3 regions of the Trinickia caryophylli genome follow, and region 2 is predicted to be linked to each of the others. Evidence: predicted binding sites of a transcription regulator. Region 2 holds the regulator's gene; each other region holds the start of a gene.
What was found. Region 2 encodes HrcA, which represses chaperone genes, less so after heat shock. Its sites were predicted from a motif close to TTAGCACTCNNNNNNNNNGAGTGCTAA; they were not measured.

Region 1 (6,775 bases), 210 kb from region 2:
CACGATCTTGATGCCGGCGTCTTGATCGGCGTTGGCGCCCTTCACGCTGGCGATCGCGGCGCGAGCACGGATCAGCGCAACGCCGCCGCCCGGCACGATGCCTTCTTCAACGGCTGCGCGCGTAGCGTGCAGCGCATCTTCGACACGCGCCTTCTTTTCCTTCATTTCGACTTCGGTTGCAGCACCGACCTTGATGACGGCCACGCCGCCGGCCAGTTTCGCCACGCGCTCCTGCAGCTTCTCGCGATCGTAGTCCGAGGTCGCTTCTTCGATTTGCGTGCGGATCTGCTTCACACGCGCTTCGATGTTCTTTGCGTCGCCGGCACCGTCGATGATCGTGGTGTTTTCCTTGGCCACTTCGATGCGCTTGGCTTGGCCGAGCTCTTGCAGCGTCGCCTTCTCGAGCGTCAGGCCCGTTTCCTCGGCGATGACCTGGCCGCCGGTCAGGATCGCGATGTCTTCGAGCATCGCCTTGCGACGATCGCCGAAGCCCGGCGCCTTGACCGCAACGGTCTTCAGGATACCGCGGATGTTGTTGACGACGAGCGTGGCGAGCGCTTCGCCTTCCACGTCTTCAGCGATGATCAGCAGCGGGCGGCCAGCCTTGGCCACTTGCTCGAGCACCGGCAGCAGATCGCGAATGTTCGACACCTTCTTGTCGTGCAGCAGCACGAACGGGTTCTCGAGCACGGCGACTTGCTTGTCGGGGTTGTTGATGAAGTACGGCGACAGGTAGCCGCGGTCGAACTGCATGCCTTCCACGACTTCGAGTTCGTCGGCAAGCGACTTGCCGTCTTCGACCGTGATCACGCCTTCCTTGCCGACCTTGTCCATCGCTTCGGCGATGCGATCGCCGATCGACGAGTCGCTGTTTGCCGAGATCGCGCCGACCTGAGCGATTTCCTTGCTCGTCGTGCAGGGCTTGCTGACCTTGCGCAGCTCTTCCACAGCAGCTTGCACGGCCTTGTCGATGCCGCGCTTGAGGTCCATCGGGTTCATGCCCGATGCGACGTACTTCATGCCTTCACGAACGATCGACTGGGCCAGCACCGTTGCCGTCGTCGTGCCGTCGCCGGCGTTGTCGCTGGTCTTGGAAGCGACTTCCTTGACCATTTGCGCGCCCATGTTCTGGAGCTTGTCCTCGAGCTCGATTTCCTTCGCGACCGACACACCGTCCTTGGTGACCGTCGGGCCGCCGAAGCTACGCTCGAGCACGACGTTGCGGCCCTTCGGACCCAGCGTGACCTTCACCGCGTTGGCGAGGATATTCACGCCTTCAACCATCTTGGCACGTGCGCTGTCGCCGAATACGACGTCTTTAGCTGCCATCTTCTAACTCCTTGAAATCTTGTGGAATAGGATCGAGACGAGTTACTTCTGGACGACTGCCATGATGTCTTCTTCGCGCATCACCAGCAATTCCTGGCCGTCGACCTTGACCGTCTGGCCGGCGTACTTGCCGAACAGGACACGGTCGCCGACTTTGACGTCGAGCGCGATTTGATCGCCCTTGTCATTGCGCTTACCCGGCCCGATCGCGAGCACCTCGCCTTGATCCGGCTTTTCGGCGGCGGCGTCAGGAATCACGATGCCCGAGGCGGTCTTGGTTTCCTGATCCAAACGCTTCACGATGACGCGATCGTGCAAAGGACGAAGGTTCATACACACTCCTCTCTTGATTGAGACTGAAGAACGCTTAGGTTAGGCCGCCCAGCGACCCGGACGGAACTTGTTAGCACTCACGTGCAGCGAGTGCTAATTATATGGACCGGTGTGGGCGAATTCAAGAAGGGACCGAGGGACAATTGCGACAATGCCCCCGCAACGCCCCAGTTGCCAAACGCGGCCGGTCGAGTTATAAACGCAAATCATTCTTATTTGCAACGCCGGTAGCCGGCGCGCGACGCGAAAGGGGATCGTTCGATGGCCGCCGTGCCTTCAGACGTGCGACAGGACGTGCACGCACTCTACCGGGACCACCACGGCTGGTTGCAGGGCTGGCTGCGCCGAAAGCTCGAAAACGCGTTCGACGCATCCGACCTCGCGCAGGACACGTTCGTGCGTATCATCGGTTCCTGGGCGCGGCTGGGCCCACCAGCGTTGCTGGAGCCGCGCGCTTATCTCGCCACCGTCGCCCGCCACGTTCTTCTCAATCACTACCGGCGGCTTTCGCTCGAAAAAGTCTTTCTCGACACGCTCGCGCATCTGCCCGACGCGCAGGCGCCTTCCCCCGAGGAACGCCTTGCCATCCTCGAAACGCTTCACGAGATCGACGCCATGCTCGACGGCCTGCCGCCCAAGGTTCGAACCGCGTTCCTGCTGGCGCAGTTGGAAGGGCTGGCCTATGCGGATATCGCAGCGCGCATGCAAGTGAGCGTTCGCACGGTGAAGCGCTACATGGCGAACGCGTACGAAGCCTGCCTGCTGGCGGCTCCGTGAACGGCGCGGGAATCGACGCGCAACGCGCGGCCGCCGAGCGCGCCGCCGACGACGCGCTCCCGCTCTCGCGTGCCGTCGCGCGCGAAGCCGCGGCGTGGCTCGTGCGGCTGCACGGCGGCGGCTCGCGCGAAGACGAGGAAGCGTGCCGGCGTTGGCGCGCCGCGGACGCCGAGCACGAACGCGCCTGGCAGCGCGCATTGCGGCTCACGGCCCGGCTCGATGCGGTGCCGGCCAGCGTCGGCATGCCCGTACTCGGGCGCAGCGTCCGCACCACCCGGCGCACGACCGTCAAGGCCCTGTCTCTGATGCTCGCGGCAGGGCCCATCGGCTATGCCGCATATCGCGCCACGCCCTGGCGCGAATGGGCCGCGGACGAACGGACTACGATCGGCGAACGCCGGAGCGTCACCCTGGCCGACGGCTCACGCGTCGATCTCGATACGGCTACCGCATTCGACATCCGGTTCGGCGACGGCGAGCGCCGCCTCACGCTGTATGCCGGTGCGATTCAGGTGACGACGGGTAGCGATGCGGGTCATGCCCGCCCTTACCGCCCGCTCGTCGTACAAACGGCGCAAGGAATGCTCCGCGCACTCGGCACGCGCTTCGTCGTGCGCGATGACGGCAGCGCCGGCACGTTCGTAGCCGTGCTGCACGGCGCAGTGGAAGCCGCGACGGAAGCGGCACCGCTCAAGCGCATCGTCCCGGCCGGGCGGCAGTTGCGCTTCACGGCCTCGTCGATAGGCGAGGCCGTGCCTGTGGACCCCCATGTGGCCGACTGGGCACACGGCACGTTGTTCGCCGAACGCATGCGGTTGGCCGATTTCCTGTCGGAGTTGAGCCGCTACCGGCCGGGCCTGCTGCGGTGCGACCCGTCCGTGGCCGACCTCCGTATTTCCGGTGTCTTCCGGCTCGATCGGGCGGACGACATTCTCGCGGCGCTACCGCAGACCCTCCCCGTCCGGATCGTCTCGCGCACGCGCTACTGGATCGGCGTGACGGCAGCAGGCATCTGAAGAACCAGCGGAACCTGCGCTCTCACCGGCGCCGCTTGCGAGTGCCAGCGGGAGTCAGCGCTTCAGCGCCGCACTCCAGCCCCGCTGCGCCCGGCACGCGCAGCCCGCCGCAAGCCCTCCAACCTGCGCACCGGTCCCAACGCAGCGGTATGCCGCATCGCCCCTCGATCGGAGGGTGTCCATTCGATGCCCCGATGTCCCCTTTTAGCGGCTCGCGTGTCCTACCTGAATAACCGCACCGCTATTTCGACAAAGGAGCCACCGATGACCCGACGGCCATTCCGCCGGACGCCAGCCGCCGCACGCGGCTTAACCCTGCCTCTGCGCGTTGCCCCACGGCCGGCCGTGCTCGCGCTCGCCTGCCTCGGCGCGGGCTTCGCATTGACGGCGGCCGCGCCGGCAAACGTCGGTGCCGCCGAGGCCTCGGCCAACTCGGCGCCGGCGACGATCCGGCCAACGTTCAAAATCCCCGCCGGCCCCTTGGGCCGCGCGCTGGCCGAATTCGCGAGCCAGGCCGGCGTCAGCGTCCAGATGGACCCGCGTCTCGTCGATGGTCTGACAAGCCCCGGCCTTGACGGCCGCTTCACCGTCCACGAAGGCTTCGCGGCCTTGAGCGCGGGCACGCCAGTGGAAGCAATAGAGACGGCGAACGGCGTCTACCTCGTGCGCGCGCGGCCCACCTCCGGCCCCGTATCCGTGCAGCCAGCCCGGCAATTGCCCACCGTGCACGTAACGGCCGGCGCGGGCGCGGACGACGAAACGGATGGCTATGTCGCGTATTCGAGCACGACGGCGACGAAGAGCGACACGCCCATCGTCGACACGCCTCAGTCGATCTCGGTCATCACGCGCCAGCAGATGACCGAACAAAACGCGCAGACCCTGAATGCCGCCGTGCGTTACACATCCGGGGTGACGGCCGAATCGCGCGGCGGCCTCGCCACGCGCTATGACCTGCTGAAAGTACGCGGTTTCGACGCGGACACTTATTGGAACGGTCTCAAGCTGCTCGGCAACGGCATGTATTCGGTTCCGCAGCTCGATCCTTACCTGATGGAACGAGTCGACGTTCTCAAGGGACCGGTTTCGGTGTTATACGGCCAGGCATCCGCGGGCGGGGTCATCGACCAGCAAAGCAAACAGCCCTCGCAAAAGCCGCTGCACGAAGTGGGCGTCGAGTTCGGAAACTACGGCCACAAGCAGGCAACGTTCGACTTCTCGGGGCCGCTCGATGCCGGCGCGCATTACCTTTATCGATTCGCCGCGCTCGCGCGCAGCGAAGACGGGCAAGTCGCCACCACGCGCAACGAACGCATCGCGATCGCCCCGTCGTTCACGTGGCGCCCCGACAATACGACCGCCCTCACGCTGTTCGCGCTCTATCAGCGCGACCCGCGCAGCACGTCCTACGGCAGCGTGCCGCCCGAGGGCTCCGTGCTCTTCAATCCTTATGGGAAGCTGCCGTCGGACTTCTACGACGGCGACACCGCCTTCGAACGGTTCAGCCGCACACAGGCGTCCGTGGGCTACCAGTTCGAGCACAGGCTGAATCCCGCTTGGACCGTACGCTCGAACGGCCGCTATTTCCATATCAGCCAGGACTACGCAAGCGTCTATGGCAGCGGCCTCGAAAGCGACTATCGCACGCTCGACCGGTACTCGATCGCGTCGACCGACAGCATGAACACGGTCGAACTCGATAACCAGATCGAGGGAAAGTTCGCGACCGGCCCGCTCAGCCATACGGTGCTCGCAGGTTTCGATTATCAGCACATGGCGAGCTCGTACCTGCTCGGATACGGCTCGGCACCCACGCTCGACATCTTCGCGCCCGACTATTCGGCGGCAATCGCCGATCCGGCTCGCACGCTCACTCGTGTGCGCAGCAATCAATACGGCGTCTACGCACAAGACCAGATCCGCTTCGGCCGTTTCGTGTTCACGCTCAGCGGCCGCGAGGACTGGATGAACACTTCCACGCGCAACGTCGACAACGCGACACAAACGAGCCAGTCCGCGCGGGCGTTCACCAAGCGCGCGGGCCTCACGTATCGGTTCGACAACGGCATCGCCCCTTATGCGAGCTATACCGAATCGTTCTCGCCGCAGTCGGGCACCGATGCGGCCGGCAGGCCTTTCGACCCGGAGCGCGCACGGCAGTACGAAGTGGGCATCAAGTATCAGCCGGCCAATTGGGATGCGCTGTTTACGGTTGCCTGGTTCGACCTCACGCGCCGCAATCTGCTGACCGTCGATGCAAACAATCCGGGCTTTCAGACGGAAGCCGGCGAAGCCCGCTCGCGCGGCCTCGAACTCGAGGCAAAAGCGCGTCTCGGCGATGCGCTGGACGTGGCTGCCAGCTACACCTACCTCGACACGAAATACGTGAAGGACAGCAGCGGATTACAGGGCAAATACCTTTCGGCCGTGCCGCAGAACCAGGCGTCGCTCTGGGCGTACTACACGCAGCACCGCGGTGCGCTGGCGGGGCTTTCCGGCGGCATGGGCATACGCTACACGGGGCAGACGTACAGTTACGACAACAGCTACAAGCTCAGCAGCTTCGTGCTCCTCGATGCCACGCTGCGCTACGACCTCGGCCGGCTCTCGCCCTCGCTCAAAGGCAGCGAGGTGTACGTCAATGCGCAGAATCTGTTGAACCGGCGCTATGTCGCGTCTTGCAGCTATACGACCTGGTGCTGGTTCGGTTATGGGCGGCAGGTTTTCGCGGGTGCGAACTATCGGTGGTGAGCGTGGGGGGCTGCGAGGCCTCCTGCTCCCCGCGGTGGGTACGCCGAATACTCCAGGTAATCGCCTATTCTCGTCAGACGTAGGATGACGTACCTTACAGTTTCCATAAAACAACGGAGGAGACATGACACTCGGCTTTTCCCAGAGCGCACCCGCACGCTCGCGCCTCAAGCAGTGGACCCGCCTCGCCGCGGCGCTCGGCGCCATGGCCACGATCTGGTCGATGCCGGCCCACGCAAGCCGCACCTATGTTTACGTCTCCAACGCAGACAGCCAGGACATCTCCGCCTACGAACTCGACGAGGCTTCCGGTTCGCTCGCCCCCATCCAGACACTCCCCCTCGGCGGCACGGCCATGCCGATCGCTCGCTCGCCGAACCGCCCGCATCTTTATGTCGCACTGCGCTCGAAGCCGTACCGCGTCGTCACGCTTTTCGCGAATCCGCTCGACGGCCGGCTCACCGAAATCGGCTCCGCCGCGCTGCCCGAAAGCATGGCGTACATTTCGACCGATGCTTCCGGGCGCTATCTGTTCGGCGCGTCGTACGGCGGCAACATGCTCTCCGTGA
Region 2 (6,775 bases):
AGTTTCGCCACGTCACCCGACGAATCGGCAAGCGCTGCCTCGAGGCTGTCGATAACAGGCAGCAGATGCTCGGCGAAGCTCTCGATCGCGAACTTATGCGCCTTGGAAACGTCCTCCTGCGCGCGGCGGCGGATGTTCTCCGTCTCGGCCTTGGCGCGCAGAAAACTCTCGCTGAGCTCGGCGATCTTGGCCTGCGCCTCCGCAAGCGCCGCTTCGGGCGCAGGCTGCGGTTCCGCGGGTGCCGCGGCGGCTTGCGCCGCGACCTGATCGCCAATCGGCTGGGCGCCCTCGCCGGCGCTCGCGGGATTCTGGTTCGGCGAATTGTCTTGCGGGTGTTCCATGTCGCTGAATCGTCCTAATAAGTGAAATCAAAGCGGCGGTAAAGTCGCGCCCCGGCTCGAGTCGCGGCGCCGGGGGCACCTCGGGGGCGCGCGGCGCGTTGCTAAAACGCAACTCTCTGGCGCGCATCGCCGGTGCAAATGGGGGTGCGCAACGGCTTTTCAAGAGCCCGCGCCCCGTTACCGCACCATCCGTGGGCAGCGCGAAACGATCGGTAACACCGGTTACGGCCCCTGAACGCAAGCCGCATTGAGCGCCATTATGGTTTGCCCTACACTGCCTTCATGCAGGCCGGCCGCGTTCCGGTCGGGTGGCAAGCGCCGCGCCTGCCGCACCGTTCCATCCGTTCGCGCAAGTTCGTAGCGCGCTTCTCCTTGGAGGAGTACCGTGAAACTGACCTTTGCTATCGCCGTGGTCGCGCTGGTACTCGTCGCAGGGACCACGACCATCTGCATCTCCGGTGCCGTCACCGACAAGACGACCGAATACGGGGTCGTCCATGCCACGTTCGAGCACTTCTTCAATCCCCACCTGAAAGTTTGTCGATAACACGTCGGTCGCGCTTCGTCGGCCGCCCATGCAGGGAAGCAGCCGGCTCACGATAGGTCTTGCGGCGCTCCGTCTCCGCCGTGCGCCGGGCCTGACTCTCGGTCGTTTCCGCGTAAAGCGTCTGCGCGACGCTCGCCGGCCCGCGCACCTCGCATATGCCCACGACGCGGACCTCCCAGACGAGGCGATCGACATCGATCTGAACAAGATCGCCCACACGGACGTCCTTGGCCGGTTTGACGGCCGCGCCGCCAATGCGCACTCGCCCCTTTTCGACCGCGTCGGCCGCGAGCGAACGCGTCTTGAAAAAACGTGCAGCCCACAGCCATTTGTCGATACGCAGGCGCGCGCCCGGTTCCGTCGAAATCTTGTAGTTCATCGCAATGCTGCTACTTCGGAGCGCGATCGCCCCTTTCGAGAACCAACGGGTGCAACGATCCTGCCCGCATCGGCAAACCGAGGCGCACGGGCAAGTCCCACTTGCCGGCACCTCATGCCAACGCTCCTGCATGAGCAGGTGCGCCCACTGGCCAGCCGGCGAGCTGCTGCGCGACGATCTCGCCAAGTGCCGCGACCCATGCGGGCGTTGCGTTCAGACACGGAATGCGGTGAAACGCCTTGCCGCCCGCATTCAGAAATTCGTCCCGGACTTCGATGCCGATCTCCTCGATCGTCTCGAGACAGTCCGCCGTGAAGCCCGGGCAGAAGACGTCGGCCCGACGTACGCCAGCCGCACCGAGCTCGTGCAGCGTCGGCGCCGTATAAGGCTGCAACCACTGCGCCCGGCCAAAGCGGGATTGGAACGTGACAAGACATTCGGTCGACGTGAGGCCGAGTTCCGCCATGAGCAGGGCAGCCGTCTGCCGGCATTGATCGTGGTACGGATCCCCCAGGTCGAGCGTGCGCTTGGGCACGCCGTGAAAACTGAGCACGAGTTTGTCGCCGGTGGAGAAATCCGGATGCCCGTGCGCCGCCCAGTAACCGCGCACCTGGGCGGCCAGCGCGCGGATATACGCGGGATGGTCGGCATAGTGCCGGACCGTGCGGACTTCGGGCTGATTGCGCATGCGCCCCAGCGCGGCGAAGGCATCGTCGAATGCCGTTGCCGTCGTGGAGGCCGAATACTGCGGGTACATCGGCATCAGCAGCACGCGCTCCGCCCCCGCAAGCTTCAGTTGCTTGAGCATCGCGCCGATACCCGGCGTGCCGTATCGCATTGCATACTCGACGATGACAGGGTAGCCGTTGGCGTGGAGCAACGTGCGCAGCGCCTCCACCTGCTTTTCGGTATACACGCGCAGCGGCGAGCCTTCGGGCATCCAGACGGCTGCGTACTTTCGTGCCGACGAGCGCCCGCGCAGCGGCAAAATCAGGCCGCGCAGCAACGGTTGCCACACGAGCGGCGGAATCTCGACCACTCGCGGGTCGGACAGAAACTGCGCAAGATAGCGGCGCACCGCGCGCGGCGTCGGCGCGTCAGGCGTGCCGAGGTTGATCAGCAGCACGGCAACGCGATGAGACGTGGCGGGCTGCGACGGCAGCTCGAGGTCGAAACGCATAGGCGATAAGAGGGGCCTCGCGCCGCGAGACCAGGTTCAGGTGCAGGACATTATAACGACGGCCGCTCGCCGCTCCACTCGGCCGTTCGGCCAATGGCACAACCGGCCCGCAGCGGGCATGATGGGTCGATCGGCGGTGGATGCGGTGCGGCGGCCGTTACTGCTGGCTCAACGCCGTGGAGAGCAGTCGGGCGGTAATGTCGACGATCGGAATAACGCGGCTGTAGGCCATGCGCGTAGGTCCGATCACGCCAAGCGTGCCAACGATCTTGCCGTTTACCTCGTACGGCGCCGTCACGACGCTCATCTGCTCGATCGGCACGAGAGTCGACTCCCCGCCGATGAAGATCTGCACGCCTTGCGCGTGACTCGATACGTCCAGCAACTGCAGGAGGCTCGTCTTTTGGTCGAATACGTCGAAAAGCTTGCGCAGGCGCGCCATGTCGGACGAAAGGTCCGCCACCTCGAGCAGATTGCGCTCGCCGGAAATCAGCACCGTTTCCTCGCCCTCGCTTTCCTCGGTGCTCGCCGTCACGGCAGCGTGCATGAGCGCCGTCATATCGCCGCGCAACTGGTCGATTTCCTCGCGCAGGCGCCGCCTCACCTCGTCGAACGACAAGCCTGCGAAGTGAGCGTTGATATAGTTGGAGGCCTCGGTCAGTTCCGACGGCGAATAATCGCGCTGTGTCGCCATCATGCGGTTCTGCACGTCGCCTTCCGGCGTCACGATAATGAGCAGGATGCGCTTGGCCGAAAGGCGCATGAACTCGATCTGCTTGAACACGTGGCTGCGGCGCGGCGTGAGGACCACACCCGCGAACTGAGACAGCCGCGAGAGCACGCTCGCGGCCGCGGCGATCACCTTTTGCGGCTCGCCCGGTCGAAGCGTGTGTTTCACGGCACGGGCAAGCGCCGCCTCGTCCTCGACCGATTCGACCGTGAGCATCGTGTCGACGAAAAGGCGATAGCCGCGCGGCGTGGGGATGCGTCCGGCCGACGTGTGCGGGCTCGCCACGAGCCCCATTTCCTCCAGGTCCGACATCACGTTGCGGATCGTGGCTGGACTCAGTTCGAGCCCCGAATACCGCGAAAGCGTGCGCGAGCCAACCGGCTGACCTTCCGCGATATATCGCTCGATCAGGGTTTTCAGTAGAGTTTGTGCGCGTGGTTCTAACATGACGCAAAATTTAACCCAAACGCCGATGCCCGCCGGGCACGGCAGCGTGCCCGCATACCGGCCCCCGCCCCTCTGTATGGGCGCCCCAGATTGGGGCACCCACGCGCGGCGGGGGCGCCGGCCGGGCCGATTCGTCATCGGCACGACATCATTCTAGCGACAAATCAACCCGGCGGATGCAGCCGGGTTGCCGCCGCCGTCGCCAACGGCTCGCTCGACGGTTCTTTTAGAGCCTTAACCTGTGGTGTAATGCCGGCATGGAAATTGGCAGCCAATTCAAGACCGTCGCGCTCATCGGGCGCAGCAACACGCCCGGCATCGGCGCGTCCCTCACCGCCCTCGCGGCATGCATCGCTCAGCGCGGGTTCGAGGTCATCTTCGAAACGGACACGGCGCGCGACATCGGCGCCGCCGGCTACCCATCGGCCACGCCGGCCGAGATCGGCGCGCGCGCCGACGTTGCCGTGGTACTGGGCGGCGACGGCACCATGCTCGGCATTGGTCGGCAACTCGCGCCCTATCGGACACCGCTCATCGGCATCAACCAGGGGCGCCTCGGCTTCATCACCGACATCCCGATCTCGGAGATGCAGCAGCGCGTCCCACAGATGCTGGCCGGGAGCTTCGAGCGCGAGGAACGCACGCTGCTGGAGGCGCGCATCATGCGCGCGGGCGAGCCGATCTATCATGCGCTGGCGTTCAACGACGTCGTGGTCAATCGCAGTGGGTTCTCCGGAATGGCGGAGTTGCGCGCCTCGGTGGACGGGCGGTTCATGTACAACCAGCGCTCGGACGGCCTCATCGTCGCCACGCCCACGGGATCCACGGCTTACGCGCTCTCGAGCCAGGGCCCGATTCTGCATCCGCAGTTGCGCGGCATCGTGCTCGTACCGATCGCGCCTCATGCGCTGTCGAACCGGCCGATCGTGCTGCCAGACGACTGCAAAGTCAGTATTCAGATCATCGCCGGGCGTGACGTCAACGTGAATTTCGACATGCAGTCGTTTACGGCCGTGCAACTCAATGACACGATCGAGGTCCGCCGTTCGAAGCACACCGTACCGTTCCTGCATCCGATCGGCTATAGCTACTACGCGACTCTGCGGCAAAAGCTCCACTGGAACGAGCATCCGTCGAGCGACGAGGACAAGGACAAGGACCCCGATGAGGCGCAATAAGCGCACCGCAGCGGCGCGCGGCATCTGAGGCCCGCCCGCGCGCCACGACCACACGACGCCAATACGATCTCATGCTCCGCCATCTTTCGATACGCGACTTCGTCATCGTCGCCGCGCTCGACCTCGAATTCGACCGCGGCTTCACGGTCTTCTCCGGCGAAACGGGCGCCGGCAAATCGATCCTCATCGACGCCCTGGCGCTCGCGCTCGGCGCGCGCGCCGATGCCGATGTCGTCCGCACAGGCATGGCCCGCGCCGACATCACGGCGGAATTCGCCGCCACGGCCGAAGCGATGCGCTGGCTCGACGATCAGGCGCTTTCGAACGGCGAAGCCGACGAGCACGGTCGCGACACAGTGCTGCTGCGACGCGTAGTGGATGCAAACGGCCGCTCCCGTGCCTTCATCAACGGCACGCAGGCCACCCTCGCCCAGTTGCGCGAGGTGGGAGAGATGCTCGTCGACATCCACGGGCAGCATGCGCATCAATTGCTCATGCGCCCGGACGCGCAGCGCACGCTCTTCGATACCCATGCCGGCCTTGCGGCGCAAGCGGCGAAGGTCGCGGGCGCCCATCGCGTCTGGCGCGACGCGGCCCATGCGCTGGAGCTCGCGCGCACGCGCGACCGCGAAATTCAGCTCGAACGCGAGCGCCTTGCCTGGCAGTTGGCCGAGCTCGACAAACTCGCCCCGCAGCCCGGGGAATGGGACGAGATCAGCGCCGAGCACCGGCGGCTTGCACATTCGGCGAGCCTGATCGAAGGCGTGCGCGGAACGCTCGACGCCCTCTCCGAAGGCGACGATGCGATGCTCGGCCAACTCGGCGCCATGATTTCGAGGCTGCGCGGGCTTGCGGATATCGACCCCGCGTTGGGCGACGCGCTCGCTTCGCTCGAACCGGCCGAGATTCAATTGCGCGAGGCGTCCTATTCGCTCTCGCATTATGCGCAGCGGCTCGAACTCGATCCGGACCGGCTGGCACAGGTCGAGGCACGGCTCGACGCGCTGCACTCGCTCGCGCGCAAGTTCCGCCTGCAGCCCGAGACGCTGCCGGCCGAGCACGAGGCGCGCCGCGCGCAACTGGCCGCGCTCGATGCCGCCGCGGACCTGGACAAGCTGACGGCGGCCGTCGAGGCGGCGCGCGAAGTCTACCTGCGCGACGCGAGGCAGCTATCGAAAGCCCGTGCCAAGGCGGCGAAAGCGCTCGGCGCCGCCGTCACCACCGGCATGCAGGAGCTCTCGATGGCCGGCGGCAGTTTCGAGGTGGCGCTCGTGCCGCTCGCGGAAGGCGGCGCACATGGGCTCGAGCAGATCGAGTTTCGCGTCGCGGGACACGCCGGGGTGCCAACCCGGCCACTGGCCAAAGTGGCGTCGGGCGGTGAACTCGCCCGCATCAGCCTTGCATTGGCGGTGATCGCAAGCACGGCGAGCCCGACGCCCACACTCATCTTCGACGAAGTGGACACCGGTATCGGCGGCGGCGTGGCCGAGGTTGTCGGCCGCCTGCTGCATCAGCTCGGCCGTGACCGGCAGGTGCTTTGCGTCACGCATTTGCCCCAGGTCGCGGCGCGCGGCGATCACCATTTCCAGGTCGCCAAGGCGGCTGCGTCCGATGGAGGCACGCTCTCGACCGTCACGCCGCTCGACCACGCAAACCGGATCGAAGAGGTCGCCCGCATGCTGGGCGGGCTCGAGATCACGGCAACGACCCGACGTCACGCGAAGGAAATGCTGGCGGCCTGAGCCGCGGCTGGCGGGCCGCACGCGGCACGGTCTAACCAAACACTCGCCTCCACAGGCCCAACACCGCATCGCGTTCGGCGGCAACCTGTTGTGTCGGCACGCGCGCCTTTTCCATGCCGTCCAGGCGCAGCCTGTGCTGCAGCTTGCGATAGGTCCGGTAGGCCGCGCCCACGGTCCCGGCTTCCTCCCGGCTCATCAGCCCGAAGCGCGAGACCTCGCGCAAAAGCGCGA
Region 3 (6,775 bases), 1.4 Mb from region 2:
GACGTCGAGCGGGCGCGGCTCGAGCGGCAACGCCTTGCCGGCGTGCGCGAGGCGAACCGACGCCTGTCGCAGCAGGCGGCCGAAACGGCGGATGGGCGGGCGATCGAGGTCGCCGCGAATATCGCCACGCTCGACGACGCGCGCATCGCGGTCGAGAACGGTGCCGATGCGGTGGGTCTGCTGCGCACCGAGCTGCTCTTCATTCATCGCGCGACGGCGCCGAGCGCACAAGAGCACCAGGAAAGCTATCAGCCGATCGTCGACGCGCTGAACGGGCGCACGGCGATCATCCGCACGCTCGACGTCGGTGCGGACAAGGAGGTGCCCTACCTGACGCTGCCGGCCGAAGCGAACCCGGCTCTCGGCCTGCGCGGCGTGCGTCTCGCGCAACTGCGCCCCGATCTGCTCGACGATCAGCTGCGCGGCTTGATCCGCGTGACGCCGCACGGCTCCGTACGGATCCTGTTGCCGATGGTGACCGACGCGAACGAGCTGATGCGCCTGCGTGCGCACATCGACGAACTCGCGCGCGCGGTGGGCCGCACGGATCCGGTCGAGGTGGGCGTGATGATCGAGGTGCCGTCGGCGGCGCTGCTTGCGGACCAGCTCGCACGCCATGCCGATTTCCTGTCGATCGGCACGAACGACCTCACGCAGTACACGCTCGCCATGGACCGCTGCCAGCCCGATCTGGCCGCGCAGGCGGACGGGCTCCACCCCGCCGTGCTGCGCCTGATCGATGCGACCACGCGCGGTGCGGCGAAGCACGGCAAGTGGGTTGGCGTATGCGGTGCGCTGGCGGGCGATCCGCTCGCGGTACCGCTGCTCGTCGGCCTTGGCGTGACCGAGCTTTCGGTCGACCCGGTTGCCGTGCCCGGCATCAAGGCGCGTGTGCGCCGCCTCGATTATCAACTGTGCCGGCAGCGCGCGCAGGATGCGCTGGAGCTCGAATCGGCCCAGGCGGTAAGAGCAGCAAGCCGCGAAATATGGCCGCTCGAGTAGCGCGCGTACGCGCTTCAAAAAGCGACTGAGATCGCGTTTCAAAGATAGACATCGACGACGAGAACGCAACGGAGGATTTGATGGATGCGAACCCATTCCTGAAAGTACAGCGCCTGGGACGGGCGCTGATGCTGCCGATTGCCGTGTTGCCGGTCGCAGGCATCCTGCTGCGGCTCGGCCAGGCGGACGTGCTGAACATCAAGATGATCGCCGACGCCGGCGGCACCATCTTCGACAACCTGCCGTTGCTGTTCGCCATCGGCGTGGCGGTGGGCTTCGCGAAGGACAACAACGGCGTGGCTGCGCTGGCCGGCGCGATCGGGTATCTGATCGAAGTGGCCGTGATGAAGGACATCAACGACAAGCTCAACATGGGCGTACTGTCGGGCATTATCGCGGGCATCGTGGCGGGGTTGCTCTACAACCGCTACAAGGACATCAAGCTGCCTGACTATCTCGCGTTCTTCGGCGGCAAGCGATTCGTGCCGATCGTGACCGGGCTCGTATGCGTGGTGCTCGGCATCGTGTTCGGCTACGTCTGGCAGCCGGTCCAGGCCGCGATCGACGCGACGGGCCACTGGCTCACCACGGCCGGCGCGATCGGCGTGTTCGTCTACGGTACGCTCAATCGGCTGCTGCTCGTCACGGGTCTGCACCACATCATCAATTCGCTCGCGTGGTTCGTGTTCGGCACCTTCACCCCGCCGGGCGGCGGCGCGGCCGTCACGGGGGATCTGCACCGCTTCTTCGCGGGCGATCCCACCGCGGGGGGCTTCATGACGGGCTTTTTCCCGATCATGATGTTCGGCCTGCCGGCCGCGTGCCTTGCCATGTTTCACGAGGCGCCGAAGGAGCGCCGCGCGATGGTGGGGGGGCTGCTCTTTTCGATGGCCCTCACGTCGTTTCTGACCGGCGTGACCGAGCCCGTCGAGTTCAGCTTCATGTTCCTCGCGCCGGTGCTCTACGTGATCCATGCGTTGCTTACGGGCTTGGCGCTCGCGATCTGTCAGGCGCTCGGCATTCACCTCGGCTTCACGTTCTCGGCTGGCGCGATCGACTACGTGCTCAACTACGGGCTGTCGACGAAAGGCTGGCTCGCGATCCCGATCGGGCTTGTGTACGCCGTGGTCTACTATGGGCTCTTTCGCTTTTTCATCCGCAAGTTCAACATGGCCACGCCGGGCCGCGAGCCGGCCGGCACCGAAGCGCAGGTCGAGTCTTTTGCGGCCGGCGGCTACGTCGCTCCGGCAGCCGGCGCCGCCGTGCCGCGCGCGCAACGCTACCTCGCCGCGCTCGGTGGTGCCTCGAACCTGACGCTGGTCGATGCCTGCACGACGCGCCTGCGCCTGTCGGTGGTCGACGCTGACAAGGTATCGGAGCCCGATCTGAAGGCGATCGGCGTGCGCGGCGTGCTCAAGCGCGGCGCCGGCAATGTGCAGGTGGTCATCGGCCCGGAGGCGGACCTCATCGCTGACGAGATCCGCGCGGCGATGGCGGGTGCCGGCACGGCCGGCGCGGCCCAGCCGGCGCAGGCTCTGGCCGGGGCCGCCGATGGCCCGAGCGGACCGCTCGACCCGGATCCGATGCGCTGGCTTGCCGTATTCGGCGGTGCGACGAATGTCGTTTCGCTCGATGCGATAGCCGCCACGCGCCTGCGTGTCGTCGTGCGCGATCCGGCTTCCGTGGATCGCCAGCGGCTTGCCTCGCTCGATGTCGCGTGGGTCTCGGCCGATACGTTCCACATCGTGTGCGGCCCGGCCGCCCAGCGTTATGCGAAGGCACTCGCTACGCGCCTGCCGCCTGCCGGCCCGGCGCCGCAGCCAGCCTGAGCGCGCGAGGCGTCTTTGCGATCGAGAGCGGCCAACGTGCCGCTCTTTTCGTTGGCAGGCGCGCCGTGCGATGCCTGTATCTCCCCGTGTTCCGCGCGCGCCGCCAAGGGCAGGAACCATGGCAACGCAATGGCGGGGAGAGGAGAAAAAAAATCCCGCCGCGTGCAAGAGTTGCAAGCGGCGGGATTGCCGGGCACCTGGCCCGGACGCGATTACGCGTATTCGACGAGGGCGCTGCGCATTTTCTTCATCGCACTCGCTTCGATCTGACGGATGCGTTCGGCCGAAACGCCGAATTCGTCGGCGAGTTCGTGCAGCGTCGAGCCGCCCGAACCGTCGTCGGCAACGTTGAGCCAGCGCGCCTCGATGATGCGGCGGCTGCGTGCGTCGAGCGCTTCCAACGCCTGCGCGATGCCGTCGGACTGGAGCTTGTCGCGCTGGCGCGCGGCCAGCACGGCAGTCGGCTCGCTCGCCGGATCGGCCAGATAGGCGATGGGCGCGTACGACTCTTCACCGTCTTCGACGTGGCTTTCGAGCGCGACATCACCGCCCGAGAGGCGCGTTTCCATCTCGGTGACTTCTTCGCGCTTCACGTTGAGCTCTTTGGCGAGGCCCTCGATCTCCTCGGGCGTGAACGCATGCAGGCCCTGCTTGTGGCTGCGCAGGTTGAAAAACAGCTTGCGCTGCGCTTTCGTCGTTGCAACCTTCACCGTGCGCCAGTTGCGCAGGATGTACTCGTGGATCTCGGCCTTGATCCAGTGCATCGCGTACGACACCAGGCGCACGTTTTGCTCGGGATCGAACCGCTTCACCGCCTTCATCAAGCCGATGTTGCCTTCCTGGATGAGGTCGGCGTGAGGCAGCCCGTAGCCCAGGTAGTTGCGTGCGATCGACACGACGAGCCGCAAATGCGACATCACGAGCTGGCGAGCCGAGTCGAGGTTGTTGTGCTGGCGGTAATCCGTGGCGTACTGGCGCTCTTGCTCTGCCGTGAGCATCGGGATCCGGTTGACCGCCTGGATGTAGGCGTCGATATTGCCGAGTTGCCCGGGCAGCATCGACGATGGCGCGAGCGTCAGAGCACCCGCCGAGGCAGCCTTGGCGGGCGCCGGGGCGAGGGAACTCGGAAGGGTCATTGCGTTGCTCACGTAGGAAACTCCTTGGAATCAGAGATTACTGCTCGTAACGAGTACGACTCCACCGGGGGATATTAGCACTCCCGGGAGCCGAGTGCTAAGTCTTCGAGTCATGCCATTCGCAGAAGTTCCTGAATGGCTATCGAGACTGCTTCATCGATAGGAAATCATCCTACTCCTTTTCGCTAAGGCGTGTTGTCTCTAAAAAGGGTTGGATCATTTCCATGGCGAAGCCGCGGCGGCACGACGCGTGCGCCCGCGCACGGTTTCGCGACTCAGTTGGCTGTAACGCGGTAAGGTTGCGGGATTATTCGTACCGTAACAATGCGGATGCGGCGCGCCGGTGCGGTCCGTCCCCGGACGGAGGGGCGCGTCGTTGGACGAGGCCTTTCGGAGTAAGCAATGCAAAACAAGAATCGGAATTGGCTCCTTCGCTCGACGCTTGCGTGCGCGGGTGCTGCAGCGCTATCGGCGGCAACCGCCGCGCACGCCGACACCTTCGGCGTCCAGGTCGCGGGCGGCATATCGGATAAGCACCACGTCGACAACGTCGATCTCGGCTTCGTCTGGGATCCGGGCATCAACTGGTGGGAAATCGGCGGCTGGCATTTCTCGCTCGTCGGCGAAGCGCATGTGGCCTATTGGCATCCGACGCAGGGCGCGTCGCGTCGCGACGTCTACGAGATCGGTGTCTCGCCGATGGTCCGCTTCATCAAGTCGAGCGGCGCGATCCGTCCTTACATCGAGGCAGGCGCCGGCGTGCGCGGCCTCACGCATGCGGCCATCAGCGACAGCTTTTCGCTCGGCACGGCGTTTCAGTTCACCGAGACCGTGGGCGTCGGAGCGCAGTTCGGCGCTCGTCAGCAGTATCAGGCCGGCTTCCGCTTTCAACATGTATCGAATGGCGGTATCAAAGAGCCGAATCCTGGTATAAATTTCAGCCAGCTATATCTGCAATACAACTTCTGAGGCGGGTGCCGTCGTGCGGCATCCGGGCGCATGGGAGCTGAGCGATGGCGGCAAAGATGATCGAAGCGATTCGCGTGCTCGAGCGCGACCGGTTTCGTGCGATGGTCGACGGCGATGTGCCGGTGCTCAACCAGTTGCTGTCCGACCACGTCAGCTTCGTTCACACGAACGGCAAGCGCGAGACGAAGCAGCAGTTCATCGATGCCATTTCCGCGGGCCGCCGTCGCTACCGGCAAATCGAGGTGCAGTCGCAGGACGTGCTGCCCGTGGGCAGCGAGACCTGCGTCGTCACCGGCCGCGCGCTGATCGAGATGGAGGCGAACAGCGGAGCGCTGCTCTATCCGATCGCCTACACCGCGATCCAGGCCCAGGAGGAGGGGCGGTGGCGGCTCGTCGCATGGCACGCCACGCGTTGCGCGCTCGAATGAGCGGGCAGAGCGCAGCGGGTTTTTTGCGCTGACGTTTCCGGTTGCGCTTTCACCCCACGCTTTGCCGGGCCTCCTGCCTTGCCCGCGTCTTTTGTTAGCCCGGGCTCACGCGGCCACCTGCCGCTCGCCGCCGTCCCATTCGAAACGGTTGACTGCGCTCACGAGCGCGTCGGCGGCCGCGGCGCGTTCGTCGCCATTCACGCCCACGCCGAATCGGGCGGGCGCGTCGCCCACGCGGCAGCTCACGAACACGGCCCAACCACCCGTTGCGGTGCGTGTCGCCTCGTACGAGGCGACGTCGATCGGGTGCGGCGCCGCGTTGGAGAGTGTGCGCGCGAGCGCCTCGACGAACGCCTCGCCGCTCGCGCTCATACCGGCCGCGTCGATGCGCGCGATCTCGCGGCGGTGCCAGCGCACGCTCATACTGTCCGTGCGCGCGGCGGGGCCGGCTACGTCGACATACTCGGCGGTGAATCGCTTGCAGATCGCCTCGCCGCTGACTTCCGCGCCCGACGCGTCGGCAACCTGCTGAACGGCATGGCTGAACTCGATTTGAAGCCGGCGCGGCGGCGCGAAGCCAAGGCCCCGCTCGAGCAGATAAGTAGCGCCGCCCTTGCCTGATTGGCTGTTCACGCGGATGACCGCGTCGTAGCTGCGTCCGACGTCCGCCGGGTCGATCGGCAGATAGGGCACTTCCCACGGCGTGTCCGGAGCCTGCTGGGCGAAGCCCTTGCGGATCGCATCCTGATGCGAGCCCGAGAACGCCGTGAAGACCAGATCGCCCGCATACGGATGGCGCGGATGCACGGCAATCGCATTGCAGCGCTCGACGACGCGGCGAACGGCGTCGATGTCAGAAAAGTCGAGCCGCGGATCGATGCCCTGCGTGTAGAGGTTCAACGCGAGCGTGACGAGGTCGACGTTGCCCGTGCGCTCGCCGTTGCCGAAGAGGCAGCCCTCGATGCGCTCGGCGCCCGCCAGCAGTGCGAGTTCGGCGGCCGCCACGGCGGTGCCGCGATCGTTGTGCGGGTGGACCGAGAGAACAATGCTGTCGCGATAGGCGAGGTTGCGATCCATCCACTCGATCTGATCGGCGAACACGTTCGGCGTCGAGGCTTCGACGGTGGCGGGCAGATTGACGATCATCTTGTGCTCGCGTGTCGGCTGCCAGGTCTGGGCCACGGCATCGCAGACCTCGCGCGCGAACGCGAGTTCGGTCATGGTGAACGTTTCGGGCGAGTATTGATACGTCCAACAGGTCCCGGGCCGGCGCGCCACCTCTTCCTTGATGAGCCGCGTGCCTTTGACCGCGAGTGCCTTGACCTCGTCCTTCGACGCATTGAAGACGATGCGCCTGAAAGACGGGCAAATCGCGTTGTAGAGGTGCACGATCGCGCGCGGTACGCCGTCG

Region 1: a site for HrcA is predicted at 1,733-1,759, ahead of groES (co-chaperone GroES). Genes of this name have one in related genera too.
Region 3: a site for HrcA is predicted at 4,042-4,068, ahead of rpoH (RNA polymerase sigma factor RpoH). Genes of this name have one in related genera too.

The regions. Positions count from the first base shown of each region.
Region 1 is NZ_CP139970.1:1,115,311-1,122,085, forward strand. Features, by position in the region: gene groL (chaperonin GroEL) at 1-1,329, opposite strand, end outside; gene groES (co-chaperone GroES) at 1,372-1,662, opposite strand; gene U0034_RS05125 (sigma-70 family RNA polymerase sigma factor) at 1,924-2,439, shown strand; gene U0034_RS05130 (FecR domain-containing protein) at 2,436-3,455, shown strand; gene U0034_RS05135 (TonB-dependent siderophore receptor) at 3,720-6,206, shown strand; gene U0034_RS05140 (lactonase family protein) at 6,331-6,775, shown strand, end outside.
Region 2 is NZ_CP139970.1:1,321,469-1,328,243, forward strand. Features, by position in the region: gene grpE (nucleotide exchange factor GrpE) at 1-341, opposite strand, end outside; gene U0034_RS06015 (hypothetical protein) at 727-888, shown strand; gene U0034_RS06020 (RNA-binding S4 domain-containing protein) at 860-1,267, opposite strand; gene hemH (ferrochelatase) at 1,380-2,447, opposite strand; gene hrcA (heat-inducible transcriptional repressor HrcA) at 2,605-3,624, opposite strand; gene U0034_RS06035 (NAD kinase) at 3,882-4,802, shown strand; gene recN (DNA repair protein RecN) at 4,874-6,544, shown strand; gene glnE (bifunctional [glutamate--ammonia ligase]-adenylyl-L-tyrosine phosphorylase/[glutamate--ammonia-ligase] adenylyltransferase) at 6,576-6,775, opposite strand, start outside.
Region 3 is NZ_CP139970.1:2,673,540-2,680,314, forward strand. Features, by position in the region: gene ptsP (phosphoenolpyruvate--protein phosphotransferase) at 1-1,002, shown strand, start outside; gene nagE (N-acetylglucosamine-specific PTS transporter subunit IIBC) at 1,083-2,831, shown strand; gene rpoH (RNA polymerase sigma factor RpoH) at 3,044-3,979, opposite strand; gene U0034_RS12050 (acyloxyacyl hydrolase) at 4,370-4,936, shown strand; gene U0034_RS12055 (nuclear transport factor 2 family protein) at 4,981-5,364, shown strand; gene leuA (2-isopropylmalate synthase) at 5,470-6,775, opposite strand, start outside.